4 regions of the Ochrobactrum teleogrylli genome follow, and region 2 is predicted to be linked to each of the others. Evidence: predicted binding sites of a transcription regulator. Region 2 holds the regulator's gene; each other region holds the start of a gene.
What was found. The regulator PhoB, encoded in region 2, activates phosphate uptake and scavenging genes when phosphate is short. The targets are predictions, from matches to a motif close to TGTCATNNANCTGTCAT.

Region 1 (4,212 bases), 1.1 Mb from region 2:
ATCACTTCACCTATCGCGCTGGCGATTACTGGCCGGATGCGGAGAATGAAACCGAGTTTTTCGACTGGCGTCGCGGCAATGCGGTTAAGATCGGCCATGACACATGGCTCGGTCACGGATCGACCATCCTGCCGGGCGTCACCGTGGGCAATGGCGCAGTGATCGGTGCCGGTGCGGTCGTCAGCAAAGATGTTGCGCCTTACACGATTGTGGGCGGTGTCCCGGCGCGTCTCATACGCGAGCGCTTTGACGCCGCGACCGGCAATCGTCTCGACCGGCTGGGCTGGTGGGACTGGAGCCATGAACGCCTGCGCGATGCACTTGATGATTTCCGCGCGCTCGATATCGAAACTTTTCTCTCAAAATATGAAACTGCCGCCAATACCGAGGCGGTCATGAAAGAGCTTTCTCATGGCGAATGAAATCGTTCTCAAAAATGCGCGCATCGTGCTCGCCGACGAGGTCGTTTCCGGCTCCATCCTGATACGCGACGGCAAGATCGCCGCCATCGATCAGGGCAATGTAAATGGCGGCGAGGATATGGATGGTGATTACGTCATTCCCGGCCTGATTGAACTCCATACCGACCAGCTGGAATCGCATTATGCGCCGCGTCCCAAGGTGCGTTGGAACGTGGATGCCGCCGTTCAGGCCCACGACGCGCAGGTTGCCGCATCGGGCATCACCACTGTCTTCGATGCGATGCGGGTCGGTTCCGATTATGATCGCGACTTCGTCGGCAAGGATATGCGTCTGCTGGCCGATGCAATTGAAAGCGGCGTGCGCGAAAACCGTCTGCGCGCGGACCATTTCCTGCATCTGCGCTGCGAGGTTTCCGCAGCCGACTGCCTTGAAGGCTTTGCGCTTTTTGAAAACGATGATCGGGTGAGGCTGGCTTCGCTGATGGATCATGCGCCGGGGCAGCGTCAGTTCGCGGAGATCGAAACCTATCGCACCTATTACATGCGCAAGCTGAAACTCAACGACGAAGAGTTTCGTTTGCATTGCGAACAGCGCATGGCAGACTCCGACGCCTATTCGGCCAAGCATCGCCGGGCGATTGCCGATATGTCGGGCGCACGCGGTATTGTTTTGGCAAGCCATGACGACGCCACCAGCGCTCACGTGGGGGAATCGCTTGATCACGGCGTCCGTATTGCGGAGTTCCCGACCACACTGGAAGCGGCTTCTGCCTCCAAGGGCGCGGGCCTGTCGATCCTGATGGGCGCGCCGAATATCGTGCGTGGCGGCTCGCATTCGGGCAATATCGCCGCCCGCGATCTGGTGGATAATGGCAGTCTCGATATTCTGTCGTCGGACTATATTCCGTTCAGCCTCATCCAGTCGGCTTTCGGCCTTGCTTCCGGCGAGCGCCCGATTGGGCTTCCTGAAGCCATCCGCCTTGTCAGCAAGAACCCCGCCGATGCAATGCGCATGGATGATCGTGGCGAAATTGCTGTCGGCAAGCGCGCCGATCTGGTACGAGCACGCACCAGAAGTGCGATACCGGTGGTGCGCACCGTCTGGCGGGAAGGCGAGCGGGTGCTCTGATGCGTATGGAAAATATCCGGCCGAAAGGCTGTTTCGTTGCTGTCGTCGGCCCCAGCGGGGCCGGCAAGGACACGATCATGGATGGCGCGCGCATGGCCCTCGCAGGCGATGCGCGCTTTCATTTTGTACGCCGCATCGTCACGCGCCCGCAAATGCCGGGAACCGAAGACCACGACAGTCTGGATGAAGCGGCTTTTGCGAAAGCCGCGGGCGAGGGCGCCTTTGCGCTTCATTGGCGCGCCCATGGTTTGAACTACGGTCTTCCGAAGTCGCTTGATACGCTGATCGATGGCGGAACTGTGGTGATTGCCAATGTCTCGCGCCGCGTTCTGGACGACATGCGCAGGCTTTATCCGTCGCGTTCGGTGGTGGTCATTTCGGCACGCGCGGAAATCCTCGCCGAGCGGCTGGCAAGCCGTGGCCGCGAAAGCAAAGACGAGATCGCCTTGCGGCTTTCGCGCGAAGTGAACTTCAATGACGGGGCTGGCGATGTTGTCATAATAGACAATTCCGGCGATGTTGGTGAATCCACAGAGGCATTTATTCGTCATCTGACAGAAATGTACGCTAAAACAAAGTCTTAACTAATAAACCTATAGTAGCGTTTAAATTTACACAAACGTCACGATGCTTTCATTGCAATGTCATGGAAGCAATTCAGAGTGAGCATGAATGGAGATGAATTCATGCTTCAACTGAAAAACGTAACGCGCCGCTATAATGACAAGGTGGCGGTTTCGGGGGTTGACCTCGAGATCGAGCCCGGCACGTTTGTGGGAATTATCGGACGTTCGGGCGCGGGTAAATCGACGCTGTTGCGTATGATCAACCGCCTCGTCGAACCGTCGGAAGGGACCATTCATTGGGAGGGGCGCGATGTTACCGGCCTGAAAGGCTCCGGGCTTCGCGACTGGCGCGCACAATGCGCGATGATTTTTCAGCATTTCAATCTGGTCGACCGTCTCGATGTTCTGACCAATGTGCTTATGGGGCGTCTTAATTATGTCTCGACGCCAAAGTCGCTTCTGCGCATCTGGAGCGATGAAGAACGCCTGATCGCATTGTCTGCCTTGCAGCAGTTCGATATCGCCCATCTGGCCGCGCACCGCGCCGATGAGCTTTCCGGCGGCCAGCAGCAGCGCGTGGCGATTGCGCGTGCACTCGTTCAGCAGCCGCGCATCATTCTTGCCGATGAACCGATTGCTTCGCTCGATCCGCGCAATACGCGCAGCGTCATGGATGCGTTGCGTCGTATCAATCGCGAATACGGCATCACCGTTCTCTGCAATCTGCATTCACTTGATATCGCGCGCAGCTATTGCGACCGCCTCGTCGGCATGTCCGCTGGCAAGGTCGTGTTCCGCGGCACGCCGTCGATGCTGACTGATATGGCATCGCGCGATCTTTACGGCATGGAAGCAGCCGACGTTGTCGATAGTGACGACACGGTTGACGCAATGCCTGTACCGGTTCCGCAGTCGGCTGAAGCCGCACTGCGCCAGATTTCCGCCTGAGCGAATAAAGCTGCGGAAAAAACTCGCTCCAAACTCAGGATTAACAGGAGAGACTTATGCTTAACCGTAGAACTTTTCTGGCGGCTGTTGCGCTCACCGCTACCATGACCTTCCATGCTCAGGCTGCTGACTGGAGCAAGGAATATCCGGAACTGGTTCTGGGCGTTATCCCGTCCGAAAACGCTTCGACCACCAGTGACCGTTATGCCGCTCTGACGGCCTATCTCGGCAAGGAACTCGGCACCAAGGTCACGCTGCGCGTTGCAAACGACTACGCCGCCGTTATCGAAGGCCAGCGCGCTGGCAATATCCAGATCGCTTTCTATGGCCCGGCTTCCTATGCACGCGCCGTCATGACCGGTGTTGAAACCACGCCGCTCGTCAACCAGCGTCACGACACCGGCGTCAACGGCTATTATTCGGTCGTTTATGTTCGCGCCAACAGCCCATACCAGAAAATGGACGACCTGAAGGGCAAGAGTATCGCGCTTGTCGATCCAAACTCCACCTCGGGCAACAATGCGCCGCGCTACTTCCTCAACCGCGAAGGCTATAGCGTCGATACCTTCTTCGGTAAGAACTTTTTTGCCGGCAGCCACGAAAACGCCGTTCTGGCTCTCGCTCAGGGCACCGCTGACGCTGCCGCCAATTCCTGGAATTCGGAAAACGACTCCAACCTGACCCGCATGATCAGCCGCGGCGTTCTCAAGGACGCAGACGGCAAGGCGCTGACGAAGGACGATTTCCGCATCATCTTCAAGTCGGACTTCCTGCCGGAAGGTCCGTTTGCCGTGCTCAGCACGTTGCCTGACCAGCTGAAGGCTGACATCAAGCAGGCTTTCCTCGACATGCCAAAGAAGGACAAGGCCGGTTTTGACGCTCTTTCCGATGGCAAGGACCAGGAATTCGTGGCGACCGAAACCAAGGATTATGAGCCGATCATCGAGATGCTGAAGTTCAACGACAAGGCACGCAAGTCCTGATCCGAAGAACAATCGAAATGCCCGGAGCCGCAAAAGCTTCGGGCATTTTTGTTAGGGAATCTCGCATGACGATATCCACTCTCGACGGCAGCGGCTCCAAGGGTCTGCTCGCCGAGTATCGCAGGGAAGTCGGGAAACGACGCCTTTATGGCATCGGTTTCCTC
Region 2 (4,212 bases):
CAGAAGCAATGCGCCGATTGCATCGACCTGCTTCTGGTCTGCCGCCGCATAGCCAAGCGATTGCGGCTGGCTTGCCGGTGCCGACGTATCGAATTGCGGCTGATAGGACGCGACCTGCTGAATTTGCGGCTGCGCCGTCGCTACATCGTTGTTATGCGCAAGGCGATTGCCCCGCGCCTGCGGTCCAAGGCCGCTGCCACGCACAGAGGTTTCCATCTTGGACGCATCCGCCAGCGCGACCTGTACGGTTGGCGCTGCTGCCGGAACCGGTCCCGCCTGCGGCAAGGTCACGTCATAGGACGGGTCTTGCGGCAGCGACGGCGATTGCGGCGAATAGGCGAGCGCGAGGTTATATGGTTCCTGCGGCACCGGATTCTGCAACGAACCGTCGCGATTGCGTTTTTCGTAGAAGGAATTACCGCCGGCAACCAGCACATAGTGCATGTTGTTGTAGGGGAACTTCAGGCCTGCCGTATGGAAGAACATGGCGTTCTTCAGCTTCGGATGGCGCTGGCCTTTCAGCACGGCGTCGGCTGCGGCCTGAACATCGGGCAGCTTGCTGGATTCCATCTTGCGGGTGAGAACGCCGGGCGCGAACTGGTTCTTCTGGCCGACGACGCCGCAAATCGTATCGGGATAACGGCCCGATGCGAGGCGGTTCATCACAACCGTGCCGACAGCCATCAGACCATCGGAACTGGAGCGGTTCGATTCGAAGAACATGGCGCGCTCGAGGCACTCCTTGTCCCTTGCCGTATAGGTATAGGTCTTGACACCGTTGACCGACTTGACGTGACTTACGGCCGCCGTCTTCTCGGTCTTGGCTGTGGTGCCGGTCGTCGTGCAGCCCGTCACTACGAAGGGCGCTACGAGCAGTCCTGCCAATACAGGCAGCTTCCAATTACCAGCGCGCGTCAACGGCTCAGTCTCATATTCAGGACCCTTAACTGAAGCAGTCGATCCGAAGGCCAAAAATGACCAATACGGGTCTAGCTGCGGTGCAAGTCAAAGCAGGCTAAGATCAAAAATCAAACAACCTGCCATCGCTCGTCTTCTTCAAGGTTTTGGAATTTTTAGGCCAAAAAAAGGCAATGGGTCAAATTCCGAAATTGCTGAAACCATCGAAATGGTCGCAAATGAAACCCGAATCACGAGCGCAATTGTCCACACAAACCATTCAAAACTATTAATATTTTCTTAATGAACCTGCGGAAAAGAGATAAACCTTTGATTTGATGGAAATGATATTTCCTCAATACAGGTCACAACCCTGCCTTAATTCGCAACTGCTGTAAAATTTTGATATATCTTGCTTCATCAGGTTGGGAAAATCTGCGGCGTAACTGTTTTAGCAAGTCCTGCGCCGGTTCCTTCAACTTTGATACAAGAAGCGTAACATTCCGTGAGATTAGCGATTTACAGCCGTTTCAGCGTCTCCCGGACCGAATCGGCTGGCAAGGATAACAGGCCGCAAGAGCGCTTCAGAAAGTGATCGAGCCCGCCTTTCGATGAGGAAAGACGGGCTCGAAAAGAAGTTTTTTATCGACGCACGATCAGCCGAAAGAATATCCCGCGCCGCGTACCGTGCGGATCGGATCGAGCGCACGACCCAAGTTGATGGCCTTGCGCAAGCGTCCGACATGGACATCCACGGTGCGATCATCGACATAGATATCCGGTCCCCAGACACCGTCGAGAAGCTGACTGCGCGAGAAAACGCGGCCCGGCGACATCATGAAATATTCGAGCAAACGGAACTCCGTCGGTCCAAGACGGACTTCCTTTTCCTTGCGGTAAACGCGGTGCTGCTGACGGTCGAGCACCAGATCGCCTACTTTCAGAACATGCGACAGCAGGCTTGGATTGGCACGGCGCAGCATCGCCTTGACGCGGGCCAGGAGTTCCGGTGTCGAGAAGGGCTTCACGACATAGTCGTCGGCCCCGACGCTTAAACCCCGAACGCGTTCGCTTTCCTCGCCGCGCGCGGTCAGCATGATGACCGGCAGGCGTTCCGTCTCCGGCCATTGGCGCAGACGGCGGCACAGTTCGATGCCCGATACGCCGGGAAGCATCCAATCGAGGATGAGGAGATCAGGGACGTTCTCGCGCAGCGCGATTTCGGCCTCGTCGCCGCGCAGCATCGTGTCCACCTGATAGCCTTCGGCCTCAAGATTGTAGCGCAGCAGAACGCTCAGCGCTTCTTCGTCTTCCACCACAGCGATTTTGGGTACCTGTGACATCCATTATTCCCTATCTTAAACCGGCGAGCGGAAGATACACGTCCCCCCATCGACCGCGTGCCGCCGCGCTATTCACACATTCTCCACCGCATTTGGGAGCAATCCGGCAATCTGCCCTGATCGCTTCAAATGCAGCGCTTACTCAGGGCTTGCGTGCCTCATCCACGACGATGCCGTGGCTCAGGTCTTCCTTCGGTCGTTCGGCAGGCATCTGCAGGCCGGTCACGATGTAATAAACGGTTTCCGCGATGTTGGTCGCATGGTCGCCGATGCGCTCGATATTCTTGGCGCAGAACAGAAGATGCGTACAGGCGGAAATATTGCGCGGATCTTCCATCATATAGGTGAGCAGCTCGCGGAACAGCGAGGTGTACATGGCGTCGATCTCGTCGTCGCGATCACGCACGACATTGATCTGCTGCACCGAGCGCGACGAATAGGCGTCGAGCACGTCTTTCAGCTGGGTCAGCGCCAGTTCGGCGAGCGTTTCCAGACCGCGATAGAGCTTGACCGGCTGGCGGGATTCCGAAACGGCGGCAACGCGCTTGGCAATGTTCTTGCCCAGATCGCCAACGCGCTCCAGATCGGCGGAAATGCGGATCGAACCGATGATTTCGCGCAGGTCCACCGCCATCGGCTGGCGCTTGGCGATGATCATCACGGCCTTGTCGTCGATTTCGCGCTCGCTGGCATCCAGGATCAGGTCGTCGGAAATGACGCGCTGCGCAAGGGCGTTGTCGGCATTGACGATCGCTGCGACCGACTGTTCGACCATACGTTCCGCATGTCCGCCCATTTCGGCGATCTTGTGGGTGAGAAACTTCAGTTCCTCATCGTAGGAACGAACGGTATGCTGAGACGGCATGGTAGACCTCGTAATATAAATTGCGGGGAAGCCGCACTTCTGTTTGTTCTGACGCAATCCGCGCGCAAGGGTTGCTTTCCCCTGCCCCCGGTTTGTTAGCCGAAGCGTCCGGTGATGTAATCCTGCGTGCGCTTTTCCGTCGGCGCAGTGAACATCGTTTCCGTGTCGCCCACTTCGACCAGATTGCCGAGATGGAACATGGCGGTGCGCTGCGAAACGCGGGCCGCCTGCTGCATTGAGTGCGTAACGATGACGATGGTGTAGTTCTGGCGCAGTTCGTCGATCAGCTCTTCCACCTTGGCGGTGGCAATCGGATCAAGCGCCGAGCAGGGTTCGTCCATCAGGATGACTTCCGGGCTAACCGCGATCGCACGTGCAATGCACAGGCGCTGCTGCTGGCCGCCGGAAAGGCCCGTGCCCGCATCGTGCAGGCGATCCTTCACTTCCTCGAACAGACTGGCCTTCTGCAGGCTGGTCACGACGATTTCCTCCAGATCGGCCTTCGTGCGGGCCAGACCGTGAATGCGCGGGCCGTAGGCGACGTTCTCGTAGATCGACTTCGGGAACGGGTTCGGCTTCTGGAACACCATGCCGACACGGGCGCGCAGTTCCACCACGTCGATCTTCGGATCGTAGATATCCTCATTGTCGAGCGTGATCTTGCCAGCGATGCGGCAACCTTCAATCGTGTCGTTCATGCGGTTGAGCGAACGAAGGAAGGTGGACTTGCCGCAGCCGGAAGGACCGATCAGCGCCGTCACCATCTTTTCCGGAACATCCAGATTGACGTCGAAAAGGGCCTGCTTCTCACCATAGAATACGCAAACCTTGTCGCCGCGCATCTTTACGGAACTGGCGTTGGCGTTCATCTTTTCTCCTACGGCTTTCTCGAGAGTTCGTTCAGTCATCAAATTCATAGCTTCGACTCCCGTTTACCAGCGGCGCTCGAACCGGCGGCGCAGAATGATTGCTGCAATGTTCATCACGGCCAGGAACAGAAGCAAGACGATGATAGCGCCGGACGTGCGTTCCACAAAGGCGCGTTCTGCTTCATTGGCCCACATATAGATCTGGACAGGCAAGGCGGTCGCCGGGTCCATCGGCGTG
Region 3 (4,212 bases), 1.9 Mb from region 2:
GTGCTCGGTATTGTCATCACGGTTTTCGGTGTTTCGCTGGCGATCTTCTTTGGCAAGCGCGCCAATCAGCAGCATCCATGGGAAACGATCAAAGGGTCGCTGTGGGCAGGTGTCGGCCTCGGGCTTTTGTCGGCGCTTGGTCAGGCCATCGGCTCGATCATCGCACGTCCGGTGATGGAAACGGGCATCGACCCGTTTGTCGGCTCCATGTTGCGGGTCGGTATTGCCGCCACCTGTCTGTCGGTTTTGATGCAGCTGCCCTTCGCAGCCGTCAAGCCCCGCAATCCGCTCAACTGGCGGGTTGGAGCGATGACGGCCCTGACCGGCTTCCTGTCGCTTGGCGTCGGCATGACCTTGCTGCTTTTTGCTTTGTCGGGCGGGAAAGCGGGCATTGTCTCGACCATTTCGGCCACAACGCCCGTCATCATATTGCCGCTGCTCTGGCTGCGAACAGGCGAGCGCCCGGCAGCGGGCGCATGGCTCGGGGCCGCCTTTGCCGTGGTCGGCATGGCGCTGATCTTTATGCGTTAGGACGCTGCGCGTCCTTGCTGCGCGCCATCCAGCGCTCGCGGAAAGCCCTGCGCCGTGAACGCCAACGCGGGCGCGGAAGCGTCTGCGCGGATGTTTTGCTGCGCATTGCCGGGGGCGGCGACAGCAGGCGGATGAAGAACAGGATGCAGACACCGATGGTGAACAGCCAGAACATTTCGTCGGTAAGATCGTTGATCATAGTCTCATTCCAGCGGTTCGCCCGACGTTCAAAAACTTGAGTATGCGGCGTGCATCAATGATTAGGAAATTGAAATAGAACACCGGCCTGACGGAATCGGATCGGTGCATTTCAGTAGAGATAGCTTCTGGCGAAACTAAGTCCAAGTCACGATAGTGTGCTTATTTGCCAAGCTGATTATTGTGTCACGACCTTGGGTTTCAGGCGCAGGATCAGCGGCACAAACACCAGCGCGACAGCGGGGAAAACCAGCCAGTTGATGGTTTCCCAACCGGAAGCGTGCAGCAGCGATCCCGCGAAGAACGAAGCGCAGGCAACCGTGCCGAACATGATGAAATCATTGGCGCCTTGTGCCTTGCCGCGTTCGGCGGGCGTGTGGCAGTCGGTGACCATCGCGGTGGCACCGATGAAGCCGAAATTCCAGCCGATGCCAAGCAGGATCAGCGCAAACCAGAAATGGCCGACATCGAAGCCGCCGAGCGCGACGGCTGCAGCCCCGGCGATCAGGATAAGCCCGAGCGCGGTGATCTTTTCCTTGCCATAACGGGCAATCAGTTTGCCGGTGAAGAAGCTCGGTCCAAACATGGCCAGCACGTGCCACTGAATGCCAAGCGCCGCATGGTCCACCGAATGGCCATGGCCGACCATGGCGATAGGCGCCGCCGTCATCACGAAGGTCATCAGGGCATAGGAACAGACACCCGCCGCGACCGACAGGATGAAGCGCGGCATTTTCAGAATTTCGATCAGGGGTCTGCCGGTGTCGTTGTTGGCATTGGCTGCTTTGACGGCCTTGGGCGCGCGCAGCATGAACAGCACCGGCAATGCCAGGAGGCCAAGCACCGCCTGGCTCAGAAAACTGCCCGCGAACATGGCGTCGGGGATGGTATCGCGCGTCCAGATCACCAATTGCGGGCCGACGATTGCGGCGATAAGACCGCCGACCATCACATAGGAAATTGCTTTGGCCTTCATGTCGCCGCTGGCGGCGTCTGCTGCGGCAAAGCGATAGCTTTGCACATAGGCGGCATAGAGACCCGCCGCCAGCGTGCCAAGGCAGAAGATCAGGAACGATGCCGAGAAAATGCCGGCGGCTGCGATCAACCCCGCCGCCACGCCGACAAGTGCGCCGAGCATATAGGCATTGCGCCGTCCGAGTTGGCGCATGAAAAATGCGGCAGGCAATGTGCCAAGCGCGAGCCCCAGATTGAACAGGCTGACGGGCAGGGTGACAAGGGCTGGATCAGACGACAATTTCTGCCCGACAAGACCGCCAAGCGAGATGACGATGGGCGGGCTCGACGCGCCGAGCGCCTGTGCCATCGTCAGGATAAGAATATTGCGGCGAACGGACGAATTGTCGGTCATATTTTCCCTCATGCAGCGACGCAGGAAATTAACGTCATAGTTGCCCGCCGAATAGAGGAAAAATATTCCATACTGACGAAGTTGGTTTTTCCTCTCGCCGGCACGGAAGTCTTCAAAGCTTCATTGGACAGTCAAGCACGTGTCACGAAGCTTGCTTACCCAATGCGCATTGCTCAATCGGAACGGGGACATTCCATGCATCGCTCTTTAGGCACTTCGACCCTTCTCGCTAGCCTGCTGGCTTTCACCATCGCACCGGCCTCGGCTGAGGAAAAAGCCTTTCCGGCAACGCTCAAGGCTCATGCGATCCTGCCAGCCAACACGGTTATCGCGGCACCGGATGATGCGGCAGACCATTTGAAGACCTCCGGCAAGTTCACCACCGCCGACCGCAAACGCGCCGAGGGCATCGGCACGATCGAGGGCAAGGATGGCGTGCGCAAGACCGGCCTTTCGCTTCCTTTCGACGGCCAGCCGGTGCAGGGCTTTTCCGGCATCAAGACGATGGAAGATGGCAGCTTCTGGACGCTGTCGGACAATGGTTTTGGGTCGAAGCTCAACTCGCCCGATGCCATGCTGATGCTGCACAATGTGAAATTCGACTGGGACAATGGCAAGGTCGAGCGGGTAAAAACCCTGTTCCTCACAGACCCGGACAAGAAGGCGCCGTTTCCGATTGTCATGGAAGGCGCGGAAAAGCGCTATCTGACCGGGGCCGATTTCGACGTGGAATCGATCCAGCCGGTGGCGGATGGTTTCTGGGTGGGCGAGGAATTCGGTCCCTTCCTTTTGAAATTCGATACTGAAGGCAAACTGACCGACGTATTCGCGACGCAGGTGGGTGAAACGCCGGTCGTTTCGCCGGACAATCCGAAGCTCGCTTTGCCTGCCAATCCGAGCCTCAAACTTCCGGCATACAATCTGAAGCGTTCGGGTGGCTTCGAAGGCCTTGCCATGTCGAAGGATGGTTCGAAGCTTTATGGTCTTCTCGAAGGCCCGCTTTTCGTCGATGGCGCGCCGGAAAAGACCGAAAGCGGCAAGACCGGCCTGCGTATTATCGAGTTCAGCGTGGCCGACAAGAAATGGACGGGTCGTTCGTGGCTCTATCCTCTGGCCGATGGCGGCGAAGCAATTGGCGATTTCAACATGCTGGACGCCAGCACGGGTCTGGTGATCGAGCGTGACAACGGCGTTGGTGTTGCGGAAAAGGCCTGTGCCGATCCGAAGAAGCCGCAAGCCGATTGCTTCGACGTGCCGTCCCAGGTGAAGCGCATTTACAAGATTTCCTTCGACGACAGCAATGTCGGCAAGGAAGTGCGCAAGATCGGCTATATCGACCTGCTGGCCATTGCCGACCCGGACAACAAGCGCCGTCAGGGCGGTCATGACGCCATTTACGACATGCCCTTCCTGACCATCGAAAATGTCGACCGCGTAGACGATACCCATATCATCGTCGGTAACGACAACAATCTGCCGTTCTCGGCTGGCCGTTCGCTCGACAAGGTTGACGACAATGAATTCGTGCTGCTGGAAGTCGGCGATTTCCTGAAAGCCGAATAAGCCGCTTGTGCCATGATTGAAGAAAAGCCGCGGGATCGTCTCGCGGCTTTTCTGTCTGTGCACGACAGAACTGCCGACATGGAAGTTTTCTTCGCTCTATCTATTTGTTTTTGCGCATTATCCTACGCAAAACCGCTTCGCACTTTTGCTGGAAATGCTCTATGGTGCCCTAAAGTTCTATGGAGGAAGCCGTTGAAGATTTTTATTTTCGGCAGTGTGAATGTGGATGTCAGCGCCCGCATGGCGGCGCTGCCTCGTCCGGGGCAGACGGTGAATGCATCGGGCTATGGCATCGGTCTCGGCGGCAAGGGCGCCAATCAGGCTGTGGCTGTCGCCAAGCTTGGCGGCGATGTGCGTTTTGTCGGCGCGGTGGGCAACGATGCTTTCGGTGATCTGGCCGTCAAGCAGATGCAGGAATTCGGGCTCAATACGGTTGGCGTGCGTGTGACCGATGGTGTCGATACGGGCATGGCGATCATTCAGGTTGACGAGGCCGGCCAGAACACGATTGCGGTTTGTGCGGGTGCCAATGCGCATTGGTCGGCAGCCGA
Region 4 (4,212 bases), 810 kb from region 2:
TGGTCTCACCATTTGCCTGTGGTTCGATGGGCAGGCGGAGGAAGCCGCCAATCATTACGTTTCGATTTTTCGCGCCTGCGGGCGACCGGCTTCGATTGATGGCTTCATCCGCTTCAAGCATGGCCATCAGCAGAACGAAGAACAGGCAGTCACTGCGAACTTCACGCTCGACGGGCAAAAAATATGCGGCCTCAACGGCGGTCCGTCGTTCAAGTTTACGCCAGCGGCTTCGTTGATCGTTCGCTGCAAGGATCAGGCAGAGGTGGATGCCTTCTGGGAAAAACTTCTGGAAGGCGGTTCGCCGATGGAATGCAGTTGGCTGACCGACAAATACGGCTTCGCATGGCAGATCGTGCCCGATATGTTGCTCGATATTCTCGAAAACGGTGCGCCCGATGTCCGTCAGCGCGTAGCGGACGCCATGATGAAGATGGTCAAGATCGATGTTGCGACACTGGAAGCGGCGCGCGACGCTGCCTGAGTTTTAACCGACTATCCACGTATGGCCGCAACCGCATCATAGCCGTAGAGCCAGTCCAGATCCTTCAGAAAAGTATCCGGGCGGCGCAAGGCAAACAGCATGTTGCGGCCAAGCGCCATCGGTCCGGTGGCGTGATAGGCAAAGCGGTTAAGCTGGCCGCGTTTGGCGACCGCCGCGATCCGTTCCTTGCGGACGGTTTCGAAGCGACGCAGTCCCACCGATTGATCGGCGGCATCAAGCGCTTCGGCAAGTGCGGCAGCATCTTCAATCGCCATCGCCGCACCTTGCGCGGCAAATGGCGTGACGGCATGGGACGCATCGCCCAGAAATATGGTGCGGTTCGGCCCCAGAAACTGCGGTTCCGACATTTCGAAAAGCGGCCAATAGGTCCAATCTTCGGCAGTTGCCAGAACATCGCGAACCGGCTTGGCCCAATCCCGATAGGCGGCTTGCAGCTTTGTGCGGTCGCCTGTTCCGGACCAGTTTTCGCCCGCATTTTCACCTGCCGTTATGGCAACGAAATTGAAGAATGTCCCGGCTTTGACGGGATAGGCGATGAAATGAATGCTCGGGCCGAGCCAGGCCGATACGGCCTTGCGTTCAGGAAGAGCGCTCAGGAAAGAGGCGGGCAGGGCATTGGTTGCCAATGTTGCGCGCCACGCAATATGGCCGCTGAACCGCGCCTTGTCATAACTGGCAAGTGCGCGCTCGACAGACCAGACTCCATCGCAGGCGATCAGATAATCGGCCTCGATGGTCTCCGTTCCGCTTTCGCTTTTGACGGTCGCCACGATGCCCTTGTCGCGAGCGCTATGGTCGAGGATTTCGCTGCCGAGACTGATCTGGATCGCCGGGTTTTCCGCGCAGGCTTGCAACAGGGCCGATTGCAAATCGGCACGATGGCAGACCACATAGGCATGATGCCAGCGCTTAAAAGCCTTGTCACCCAGCTCCATGGCAAGCAGGGGACGCGCCTTGCGCCCGTCAACGAGGTAGAGCTTTTCAGGTGTTACGGCGTGGGAAGCCAAGCTGTCGGCGATACCGAGGCGTTCGAGGTGACGCATGGCGTTGGGGGCCAGCTGCAGGCCCGCACCGACTTCAGAAAGAGCTGAGGCTTTCTCGATGAGCCGGATGGTCCAGCCCCGTGCTGCAAGTTCCTGCGCCGCGCTCAATCCCGCGACACCGGCTCCTGCTATCAATATGTGGCCTTTGCCCATATCGGTCTTCTTGCCCAATGCTGTGACGAGATGGGCTTTAACAGACGCCGATCAGGCCGCTTTGTCGGCTGGGGCGTCGTAGGTGCAGCCTGACGGGACGGTTTCGTCGGCATGCAGCTTGGCATTGTAGCGATAAAGGGTCGAGCAATACGGGCAGACCACTTCGCTTTCATCGCCCATGTCGAGGAAGACATGCGGATGGTCGAAAGGCGGGTTTGCGCCGACGCACATGAATTCCTTTACGCCGATTTCAATGGCATTATGGCCGGCGTCGTTCTGGAAATGAGGAATGATGTGATCGGACATAATACGCTCCGGGCTGTCGTTCGCGGTATATAGCACGCCTCAGACCAGCGCGCTCAAAACTCTGCTTGCGTTTACCGCGAAACGCTTGTTTCCGGAAGCGTTTTCATCAATTCTAGGGATATTTAAGTGATTTGCTATCAAACTGTCATGTGACAGCCATAGACTTTGCGATGCGCCGGTTCGTTCCGGCAGATGCCGGATTAGGAAAAATGAACGAAAACAGTGCGTTGGCAAGAGAAACCCAGAACGGGGCTCATGAGATGACAGCTGAACCAGCCCGCACCTCCGATATCGGTTCGGACATGCAAAACGCTCCCGATGCTCACAAAGCTTTGAATGAAGATAAAATCGCGGAGCTGATGAACAGCGCGGATCGCTTCGTTAATCGTGAGTTTTCCTGGCTCCAGTTCAATCGTCGCGTTCTGGACGAGGCGGCCAATATGCGCCAGCCCTTACTGGAACGCCTGCGTTTTCTGTCTATTTCGGCCACCAATCTCGATGAATTTTTCATGGTGCGCATTGCCGGTCTTGCCGGACAGGTGCGGGCCGGTGTGGCGCTGCGCAGTGCCGATGGTCGTACGCCACAGGAGCAGCTCGATTTCGTTCTGGATGAAGTGAGCCGTTTGCAGGCCGAGCAGCAGGGACGTTTCCGCATTTTGCGTGATGAACTGGTGCAGGAAAATATCGACATCGTTCGCCCGTCGGGCTTGTCGGATTCGGAAAAGGAATGGCTGGAAAGCCATTTTCTTGAAACGATCTTCCCGGTTTTGACGCCGCTCTCCATCGATCCGGCTCATCCTTTCCCGTTCATTCCGAATCTGGGCTTCTCAATTGCCTTGCAGCTGGCGCGTCGCGCCGACAATCACCCGATGACCGCGCTTTTGCGCATTCCGGTGGCTCTGAAGCGTTTCATCCAGCTGCCGACAGACCAACAAAACGTCTATCGTGTCATCACCATTGAAGATGCGGTGAGCCTGTTTATCGGGCGGCTGTTCCCTGGTTATGAGGTGCGCGGAGCAGGCACATTCCGCATCATTCGTGACAGCGATATTGAAGTTGAAGAAGAAGCCGAAGACCTCGTGCGTCTCTTCGAAACGGCGCTGAAGCGCCGCCGTCGCGGTCAGGTGATCCGTATCGAATTCGATGGCGAAATGCCGGAAGCCCTGCGCGTCTTTGTGGCGACCGAACTTGGCGTCTCCGAAAATCGTGTCAGCGTGCATGAAGGACTTCTGGCGCTCAACATGATCTCGGAAATCGTCTCGATCCCGCGCGATGACCTGAAATTCGTGTCCTACAATCCGCGTTTCCCGGAACGTATCCGCGAACATGGCGGCGATTGCTTTGCCGCGATTCGCGAAAAGGATATCGTGGTTCACCACCCTTATGAATCCTTCGACGTTGTGGTGCAGTTCCTGCGTCAGGCGGCGGCGGACCCGGATGTGCTGGCCATCAAGCAGACGCTCTACCGCACCTCCAACGACAGCCCGATTGTGCGTGCGCTGGTCGATGCGGCGGAAGCGGGAAAGTCGGTGACGGCGCTGGTCGAGCTGAAGGCGCGCTTCGATGAAGAAGCCAATATTCGCTGGGCGCGCGATCTTGAACGCGCGGGCGTGCAGGTGGTGTTCGGCTTCATCGAATTGAAGACGCACGCAAAAATGTCGCTTGTCGTACGGCGCGAGGACCAGAAGCTGCGCTCCTATGTGCATCTGGGCACCGGCAATTATCACCCGATCACCGCGCGCATTTATACGGATCTATCCTTCTTCACTTCGGATGCGGATATCGCCCGCGATGTGGCGCATATCTTCAATTTCATCACCGGCTATGCCCAGCCCGCCGAGGAAATGAAAATCGCCATTTCGCCCTTCACCTTGCGCGCGCGCATCATCAAGCACATCGAGGATGAAGTGGCGCATGCGAAGGCCGGGCGACCGGCGGCGATCTGGATGAAGATGAATTCGCTGGTCGATCCACAGATTATTGATGCGCTTTATAAGGCAAGTCAGGCGGGCGTTCATATCGATCTGGTGGTGCGCGGCATTTGCTGCCTGCGGCCGGGTGTTCCGGGCTTATCGGACAATATCCGCGCCAAGTCGATTGTGGGGCGTTTTCTCGAGCATAGCCGCGTTTTCTGCTTTGGAAACGGGCATGATCTGCCGTCCGACAAGGCGATTGTCTATATTGGTTCCGCCGATATGATGCCGCGCA

Region 1: the regulator PhoB is predicted to act here: its motif matches at 2,172-2,188, upstream of phnC (phosphonate ABC transporter ATP-binding protein).
Region 3: the regulator PhoB is predicted to act here: its motif matches at 2,206-2,222, upstream of WIX40_RS04740 (esterase-like activity of phytase family protein).
Region 4: the regulator PhoB is predicted to act here: its motif matches at 2,137-2,153, upstream of WIX40_RS10140 (RNA degradosome polyphosphate kinase).

What each region holds. Positions count from the first base shown of each region.
Region 1 is NZ_JBBHKQ010000001.1:1,864,168-1,868,379, reverse strand. Features, by position in the region: gene WIX40_RS08750 (DapH/DapD/GlmU-related protein) at 1-422, shown strand, start outside; gene WIX40_RS08745 (alpha-D-ribose 1-methylphosphonate 5-triphosphate diphosphatase) at 412-1,551, shown strand; gene phnN (phosphonate metabolism protein/1,5-bisphosphokinase (PRPP-forming) PhnN) at 1,557-2,135, shown strand; gene phnC (phosphonate ABC transporter ATP-binding protein) at 2,238-3,065, shown strand; gene phnD (phosphonate ABC transporter substrate-binding protein) at 3,122-4,048, shown strand; gene phnE (phosphonate ABC transporter, permease protein PhnE) at 4,114-4,212, shown strand, end outside.
Region 2 is NZ_JBBHKQ010000001.1:2,970,877-2,975,088, forward strand. Features, by position in the region: gene WIX40_RS13890 (cell wall hydrolase) at 1-918, opposite strand, end outside; gene phoB (phosphate regulon transcriptional regulator PhoB) at 1,554-2,240, opposite strand; gene phoU (phosphate signaling complex protein PhoU) at 2,383-3,105, opposite strand; gene pstB (phosphate ABC transporter ATP-binding protein PstB) at 3,201-4,022, opposite strand; gene pstA (phosphate ABC transporter permease PstA) at 4,038-4,212, opposite strand, start outside.
Region 3 is NZ_JBBHKQ010000001.1:1,028,563-1,032,774, reverse strand. Features, by position in the region: gene WIX40_RS04755 (DMT family transporter) at 1-531, shown strand, start outside; gene WIX40_RS04750 (hypothetical protein) at 521-730, opposite strand; gene WIX40_RS04745 (MFS transporter) at 908-2,098, opposite strand; gene WIX40_RS04740 (esterase-like activity of phytase family protein) at 2,294-3,661, shown strand; gene rbsK (ribokinase) at 3,902-4,212, shown strand, end outside.
Region 4 is NZ_JBBHKQ010000001.1:2,163,990-2,168,201, reverse strand. Features, by position in the region: gene WIX40_RS10155 (VOC family protein) at 1-481, shown strand, start outside; gene WIX40_RS10150 (FAD-binding protein) at 493-1,698, opposite strand; gene WIX40_RS10145 (zinc-finger domain-containing protein) at 1,750-2,004, opposite strand; gene WIX40_RS10140 (RNA degradosome polyphosphate kinase) at 2,265-4,212, shown strand, end outside.